2 regions of the Virgibacillus sediminis genome follow, and region 2 is predicted to be linked to the other one. Evidence: riboswitches for the same ligand, from Rfam matches in the RefSeq annotation. Region 2 holds a riboswitch; the other holds the start of a gene.

Region 1 (4,437 bases), on a different contig from region 2:
CTCAAGGATAGATGATGCTGACACAACTGTTACTAGTCCGAATACCATGATAAACACTGCCACTGCCAATTTTTTCATGAATAACATCCCCCTTTTTAGTCTACTAGTCTAATTCTCCCCAAGAGGTAGCTGGCCCTCCGATAGAAACTATTGAATTACCCCTTAGTTTTCGTGAATTTGTACCGGAAATTAGTGGGTGTTTGAAGAACAAAGAGCAATCAGCGGACTATTCGGCCGGTTTTTGATATGGTGAATAAGAAGCGTGCATTTAACATACCTATATAAGTTAAAATAAAAGATATTCAGGGTAATTAAGGGAAAGAAACTCTTTTTACTGGGAGGAGGGATTACGATATTCAGAAGAAGAATTCGCCATTTACAACGGTACAGGGAGATTGTCATTGCTTTTTCCCGCAATGGTTTTGGATTTCTTGTAAAAGAACTGGGCCTTCATAAGCTTGTCTCCATCCCGAAGCGGCTGATTACGAACACCCGGGAGGAAGTACATACACTGACAATCGGTGAAAGGATCCGGAAGTTTTTGGAGGACATGGGGCCGTCTTTTATAAAACTTGGGCAGATTGCCAGCACCAGACGTGACTTGATACCGGAAGATATCATCCGGGAACTGGAAAAGCTCCAGGAGGACGTCCCTCCCTTTTCATATGAGGAAGTTGAGGAGATTATTGGAAGGGAACTAAATGCCTCCATTCACGATCTTTTTCTTGAATTCGATGAGATTCCTCTTGCGGCTGCATCAATTGGACAAGTACACCGCGCCGTCCTCTATTCGGGGCAGGAGGTGGCTGTCAAAGTGCAGCGGCCGGATATTCAGCAAAACGTCCAGACAGACCTGGAGATACTTCATCATTTGGCAAAACTGGCCGAGCATCGGATGAAATGGGCGGCGAGGTATCATGTGACGGATATCGTGCAGGAATTCTCGGATTCTCTTCTCGCCGAGCTGGATTATACACGGGAGGGCCGGAATGCCCATAAGATCGCCCATCAGTTCAGGAAGGATACCAAGGTGCGTATTCCTGCGGTGTATTGGGAATACACCACGGAAAAGGTGCTGACGATGGAATACTTGGAGGGTACAAAGCTGGATGAAGTGGAGAACCTGATGAGTGGAGGATTTACTCCCAAATTGTTAGCGGAACGGCTGGTCCATTCTGTTCTCCATCAGATATTGATGGAAGGATTCTTCCATGCCGATCCCCATCCCGGGAATGTAAAGGCACGGGGAGATAATACGGTGGTTCTTATCGATTTTGGAATGGTCGGCCGTCTTACCCCGGAAATGAAGGATAATTTCTCTGCGTTGATTGTGGCCATGATGCGGCAGGAGAATGATGCGATCATAAAGGCGATATACAGGATGGGCCTGGTGCCTGATGACATTGATATTCGCAAGCTCAGACTGGATGTAGATAGGCTCAAGGAGAAGTACTATGATGTTCCATTCAGTCAGGTGAGTATCGGAGAGGCAGTGAATGATTTGTTCTCCGTCGCATCCAAGCATCGGATAGAAATTCCGGCAGATTTGTCGCTGGTGGGGAAAACGCTCCTCACACTGGAGGGAACCGTAGAAAGGCTGGATCCGGATATAAGCATCGTCAAAATTGCCGAGCCATTCGGCCGGAAACTGTTAAAGGAGCGGCTGCATCCAAAGAGAGTGGCAGGAGATGTGTATCATCAGCTGGATGATTATAAGGACATTGTGGCCGACTTTCCTGAGCATATCGAAGAGTTGTATGCCATCATCAGAAAAAGAAAGGTCCCTGTGGAGATTTCTTTTTCCAAAGTGGAAGGCTTTTTAAAGCGGTTGATCCAAATCAGCAACCGGTTGTCCTTCAGTATTGTGCTGTTGTCTTTCAGTATTATCATGGCCGGATTGATTATCGGTTCTTCCATAGGTGGACAGTCGACGTACATTTGGAACCTGCCGGTGATCGAGATTGGATTTGTGGTCGCTATCCTTATGTTTATTTGGCTGATCTATTCGATTTTCAAATCGGGAAGGTTCTGACGAAGACAAAGGGGTATATGTCAGGAGAAATCATGTGAGTGGAGGTAACCGCTGCGGAAATATGCTTCGCTTTTTCAGCGGGCGGCTGATTTATCTCCATTCTTGCTTATCTGCAACGAATAAATACTTTAAAACGGCCGAATTAATAGAAAACGGCGTTGAAAACCATTCTAAATATGTTAAAATTAACACAAAGTTTATGTGTGACTGACGATGCAGCGGATAACCGCAGGGGAGCACATAACATAGAGCAGCCGATCGTCTGGGCAAATCAGGGTAAGGAAATGGCTCCTTGCCTTTTTAAGTGTTGATACTCTATAGAATAGGATGTGGCTAAAATGAACCGTGTATTTAATTTCTCAGCTGGTCCCTCCATGCTCCCATTGCCGGTGTTGGAGAAGGCGCAAAAGGAACTGTTGGACTATCAGGATTCCGGCATGTCTGTCATGGAGCTGAGTCACCGTTCTGGTCTGTTTACTGACATCATCACGGAGGCGAATCAATTACTCTGGGAAGTGCTGCACATACCGGATAACTATCAGGTGCTCTTCTTACAGGGCGGAGCATCCCAGCAGTTTGCGATGGTACCGATGAATCTGATGGTAAACAGCGGCAAGGCAGATTTTGTCCATACTGGTTCCTGGTCCAAAAAGGCTATCAAGGAAGCGGAGAAATTTGGAGAAGTACGGGTGATTGCTTCTTCAGAGGACAAAAACTTCACGTACATACCCAAAATCGATTCCAGCATGATCGATCCTGAAGCGGATTATGTACATATCACTACCAATAATACCATTGAAGGAACGGCATTTTCGCAGATTCCGGATACAGGGGATGTGCCGCTGGTAGCGGATATGTCGTCCAATATCCTCTCAGAAGAAATCGACGTATCCAAATTCGGGCTGATTTATGCCGGAGCGCAGAAGAATATCGGGCCTGCAGGTTTGACGGTGGTCATCATACGCGAGGACCTTATAGGAAAAGCCCCGGAAACCTGTCCGGCGATGCTGAACTATAAAACCTTCAGTGACTCGGATTCCTTGTATAATACACCGCCTACTTTCAGCATTTATATGGCCAAGCTTGTGTTTGAATGGCTTAAAGGCCTGGGAGGGCTCAAGGAAATGGAGCGCATCAATCGTGAGAAGGCACAGCTTATTTATGACTATCTTGACGCGTCCACCTTGTTTGCATCCCCGGTTGAAAAGGAAGGCCGCTCCATCATGAATATCCCGTTCATCATCCCGGGAGATGATTTGGATGCAGCATTCATTGATGAAGCCAAGCAGGCAGGATTGGAAACATTGAAGGGACACCGTTCTGTGGGAGGCATGCGGGCAAGCATCTATAACGCGATGCCGATGCAGGGTGTAATGGAGCTTGTTAATTTCATGGAAGAATTTGAAACAAAAAATAAATAAACAAGTGGCGGATGATTCTAAAGTGTCATCCGCCTTTTCATATTAAGATTTTCTCCATGGTCGTTGAACCCTTGCTCTCCAATGAAAAAGTAATAACATTTTCAGCGGAATTTCTTATAATAACATGAGCGTTCCTATGCAGATGTTCCAGTGAGGGGTAGGAAATGTTTGGAAAGGGGGAGGGGCATGGTGTGAAATCGAAAACACAACAGTTTTGACAGGGTGGTTGGGTACTCATTCATGATTAATCTCCTCCTGCAAAGGCAGATCATATGATAAGTATCGGGCAATTCCTGAGGTAGGCCACTGTATGATAAAAAACGTTGATTGTGATTGGCCTTCCTGTATGTTCTGCTCATTTCCAATTTGTTTCATTGACCAATGGGAAAAGAATACATTATTCTATAAGTATGTATAAAAATAATCGTTCAGACGTAATCGGCAACCGGATTTGGTACAAGCTCCGATTACGTTGTTTAATATATAAAGCGAGGTAAAAGCATATGTCTTTAACTGATAATACATGTATGGACCAAAACAATCGAGATCTGTTCAGCGGAGAGGCAAAGGATGTGGAAAAGAAGATCCATCAGGCACAGACGGTGAAGGCAGGTTTAAGGGAATTGATAGAATTATGCGGAGACGACCCGGACAGGGAAGGGTTGGAAGAAACACCGGATAGAGTCCTCAAGGCGTTCCTTGAGTATACGGAGGGATACAAGGAAGATCCCAAGGCCCATTTGGAAAAGGTGTTCGATGTCGACCACCAGGAGCTGGTGATGGTCCAAGATATCGAGCTTTATTCCATGTGTGAGCACCATTTTGCGCCTTTTTTAGGTGTCGCCCATGTCGGGTATATCCCAAATGGAAAAATAACCGGGCTTTCTAAAATTGCCCGGGTAGTGGAAGGCTATGCAAAGAGGTTCCAGGTACAGGAGAGGCTGACCAATCAAATAGCTGACGCCATGGAAGAGGTGCTTGATC
Region 2 (4,437 bases):
TGATTTCATGTACCCCTTTCGCTTTAATATCTGGCTCTCCTTCGGTAAGGAATCTTGGTACTGTTTTCTTTCGGAGATGCTCATAGGATGGAATGGTTAAAGCAGGGTTCACCAAGATGACCCCATCAATTCCCTCATTATTGCGGGCCAGCCAAAGTGACAGAGTCCCTCCCATCGATTGCCCGAGAACGAAGACCCTGCTGCAATGCTGCCTCAACTCCTTGTAACCTCTCTCCAATTCTCCATACCATTCATGATACGTACATTTCTCCAACTCATAAGGGCTGGTTCCGTGCCCCTTCAACCTTGGAGCAAGAACTGTATATCCTTCCCTTGCTAGTTTCTCCCCAATAAAACGGACACTTTGCGGTGTACCCATAAATCCATGTGAAATAAGTACACCTGTCTGTCCACCTTCCATAAAAAACGACTCTGCACCTGAAAGAACCGGATATCGCTCCGTCATAAAAACTTCCCCCTAAACTATTATCCTATCTCTGATCATTAAATTAAATTAATTATATCAGTTTACTCGGATATAATAAAGCAAATATTTTTTGAAGACCTTACCTAACAACGGGTGTAAAATCAATGAACAGCCGAAGCCACTACATCTTTTCCCCGCAAAAAAAGAGCCTTCTATACTGGGAGAAGCTCAGAATAGAAGGCATAACTATGCAGGACAGGGCAGAGTGGAAGTTTTGCAATCCTACTCACGCCCAAAATAAACCTACTGTACAAGAAAAGAACCTGGAACATTATAACTAAACTGCAAAACGCATATTTGTTCCAGGCCGGTTAGATAATCAGGGATGCTAGTTATAACTGTATTAGATGAGGCGGAGTGATACAATGCCTTCAATTTCCCTGATTTCCTTCTCCAGTACAGGAAGGATGTCGCCGTTCACCTCATCATCAATATCAATCATTGTATACGCCATATCCCTAAAACTTCTGTTCACCATGTCAGCGATGTTCAGGTTGTAATTGGAAAGGACAGAAATAATTTGGCTGACCATATTAGGAACATTCTGATGGAATGCTGCCACCCGTTTTTTTCCTGTATACGGAAGAGAAGCATTCGGGAAGTTAATAGAGTTTTTGATATTTCCTGTTTCCAGGAAGTCCTTCACTTGCTTCGCGGCCATTACTGCACAGTTTTCCTCCGATTCCTTCGTTGATGCACCAAGATGGGGGATAGGTACGGCATTCGGCATGTTCAACACATTTTCATTAGGGAAATCAGTAATATACTTGCCGACCTTTCCGCTTTTCAGTGCCTCAGCCATATCCCCTTCATTCACCAGCCCATCGCGGGAGAAATTGAGAATATGTACATCGGATTTCATAAGAGCGAACGTTTCCTTATTGAACATTCCTGCCGTATCATCTGTGAGCGGAACGTGAACCGTAATATAATCGGCGTTCGCAAACAATTCTTCAATGGTCATAGCACGGTGTACCTTCCTTGAAAGGTTCCAAGCGGTATCGACAGAGATGAATGGATCGAAACCAACAACATTCATATCTAAGTCGAGTGCATCATTTGCGACAAGTGCCCCAATTGCACCTAGTCCTATAACACCCAGCGTCTTGCCTTTTACTTCTTTACCGACAAACTGCTTCTTCCCTGCTTCGACTTGCTTAGAGATCCGCTCTTCTTCTCCATCCAAGTTTTTCACCCAGCTCAAGCCGTCAAAAAGATTGCGGGATGAAGCTATCAAGGAAGTCAGCACCAGCTCTTTTACCGCGTTTGCATTGGCCCCTGGTGTATTGAATACGGCTATTCCCTGTTCCGTACACCTGTCTACTGGAATATTATTGACACCGGCTCCTGCACGAGCAATTGCCTTTAAGTTATCATTGAAGTCCATATGGTGCATATTATAACTGCGGGCAACAATAGCGTCTGGGTTTGGATCATCATTATCGATGGCATAGTGTTCTTTATCAAAGACATTAAGTCCTCGTTCGGCAATATTGTTTAATGTTTTTATTGTTTTAACCTTATTCAGCGTGATGGTAGTCATTTTTTCTTCCTCCTTTTAAATTCGCAGAGTGATCAGGTTCATGTAGGCTTTTTTCAGCTACACTTCATACACTTATCGCTGTCAGAAACCAATAGAATACGGGCTATCCCTCCTAAAAACAGAAAGAGGTAAGGGAATAAAAATTCCCTTACCTCTGCCCAGGCGAACGGCTTATCGTCACTATGTGCTCCCTCACGGTTATCCGTGTTTCGCCAGTTACACACAGTCCCTTTCATTTCTTTTATAGTAACAATATTTATATCAATATTCAACCGCTAATTTATTGCTAAATTCTTCTTTTCCAAAAAAACGCAGCCGTTTTATTTAATCAGATTATAAACCCGTGCCTCATACGGGCTCAAGCGGAGGGTGCCCAACCTTTCCCTACCGCCGGCTTTATAGTTGCCCAGAAGGAGTTCCGCCTCTTTTCCGATTAAATCGCTTGGAAGCCTGCACACTGTTTTTTCCTTGAACATGTTGCTTACAATAAGCATTACTTTATCATCAAGCTTCCGGGTGTAGGCATATATCCGGTCGTGCCCTTCCAGAACCAAATCATACTTTCCGTACACCAAGACATCATTCTGTTTCCTTAGCTGGATCAGTTCCTTATAATAATGATAAATGGATTCAGGGTCGCTCTTTTCCTGCTCGACATTGATGAAGGTATAATTAGGATTCACCTTTATCCAGGGAGTTCCACCCGTGAAACCAGCTTGTCTCCCAGCTGTCCACTGCATGGGAGTCCGGGCATTATCACGGCCGTTTTTCCAAATGATTTCCATTACCTCCTCATAACTCTTTCCCTTCTCTCGCTCTGTACGGTAAAGATTGTGAATTGCAACATCCTGATAATCATCCATCGATTTGAACTGTACATTAGTCATTCCTATTTCTTGCCCCTGGTAGATAAATGGCGTCCCCTGCATTAAAAAATACATGGTGGCGAGGCATTTAGCAGACGGCTCACGATATTCCCCATCGTCTCCCCAGGTGGAAACGGAACGCGGCTGGTCATGGTTCTCCAGGAATAATGCATTCCATCCTCTTCCCTCCAGCCCTTTTTGCCACTTTGTCAACGTTTCTTTAAGGGCATGGATATCCAGCCCGCCCGAGGTGCTTTTCCCCCATAGATCCAAGTGTTCAAACTGAAAGACCATGTTGAATTTCCCGTTCTTTTCACCGACCCATTCATCAGCTTCTTCTATGGTAACACCATTCGCTTCACCAACCGTCATAATGTCATATTTAGAGAATGTCTCTCTCTTCAACTCTTCCAAATAGACTTGGATTCCTTCCTTGTTTCTATGGCCGTCCATGGACGGAACATATTTTTTATTTTTGGGATTAGGCAGGTCTGGCAGCCCTGGCAGCTTTTTAATATGGGAAATGGCATCCACTCGAAAACCGTCAATGCCTTTATCGAGCCACCAATTTATCATGTTATACAAGTCATGGCGAACAGCCGGATTTTCCCAATTCAGATCCGGCTGTTTCCGTGAAAAAACATGCATATAATACTCGTCTGTATGCTTGTCGTATTCCCAGACAGAGCCGCTGAAGATGGATTCCCAGTTATTCGGCTCTTTGCCTTTTTTACCGGCACGCCAGATATAATAGTCACGATAGGGATTTTTCTTGGAAGACCGCGACTCTATAAACCATGGATGTTCATCGGAAGTATGGTTAATGACGAGATCCATGATTAACCTCATCCCGCGTTGATGCACTTCCCTAAGCAGCTGATCAAAATCTTCCATGGTACCGAACTCGCTCATAATTTCCTGATAATCACTGATATCATATCCATTATCCTCGTTTGGGGATTTATAAATGGGACAGATCCAAATAACATCTATACCTAGTTCTTCTAAGTAATCAAGTTTAGATATGACTCCCTGCAGGTCACCGATCCCGTCCCCATCCGAATCCCTGAAACTGCGTGGATAAACCTGATAGGCAACTGCTTCCTTCCACCATTTCCTCTTCATATACATCCTCCTGGCTATTCATTTTCTTCCATCACCCCATCGAAACCCAGTCTGACACGGCTCAAATTGGCTGCATGATTAATTAGACAGCAATAGACGCAGGTTCATTGAAACCTTCCTCTAAAGCTTTACTTTTTCACCCAGGACTACCTATTTATATGGCCCTTTATTTATTTCTATTCCGAGCCGGCATTTCCTGCTTGGAAAAGGGCACTTTCCTCCACTCCAGCATACATTCTTTTACTGCGGGAAATGCTTGTGGTTTAGACTTCACGCAAAAAGAAAGACTATCTCTTTTATGTAATACTACAAAAGAGATAGTCTTTCGAGAGCCTATCCGTTCTTAACCGGTGAGCATACAGCATATAAACTCTCCGATGGATCGGACATATTGACTTCAATAATCCTGTAGCCTC

Evidence for each region. Region 2 has a riboswitch for ZMP and ZTP ahead of ACFODW_RS16120 (phosphoglycerate dehydrogenase). Riboswitches for the same ligand answer to the same signal wherever they lie in the genome.
Region 1: linked by a shared signal. The riboswitch ahead of serC (3-phosphoserine/phosphohydroxythreonine transaminase) and the one ahead of ACFODW_RS16120 (phosphoglycerate dehydrogenase) in region 2 are both predicted to bind ZMP and ZTP.

What each region holds. Positions count from the first base shown of each region.
Region 1 covers NZ_JBHRRZ010000016.1:1,175-5,611, reverse strand. Annotated here, with positions in the region: gene ACFODW_RS10205 (SMP-30/gluconolactonase/LRE family protein) at 1-78, opposite strand, end outside; gene ACFODW_RS10200 (ABC1 kinase family protein) at 353-2,032, shown strand; ZMP/ZTP riboswitch at 2,226-2,307, shown strand; gene serC (3-phosphoserine/phosphohydroxythreonine transaminase) at 2,371-3,453, shown strand; gene folE (GTP cyclohydrolase I FolE) at 3,981-4,437, shown strand, end outside.
Region 2 covers NZ_JBHRRZ010000039.1:71,963-76,399, forward strand. Annotated here, with positions in the region: gene ACFODW_RS16115 (alpha/beta hydrolase) at 1-466, opposite strand, end outside; gene ACFODW_RS16120 (phosphoglycerate dehydrogenase) at 831-2,030, opposite strand; ZMP/ZTP riboswitch at 2,180-2,260, opposite strand; gene ACFODW_RS16125 (glycoside hydrolase family 13 protein) at 2,351-4,021, opposite strand.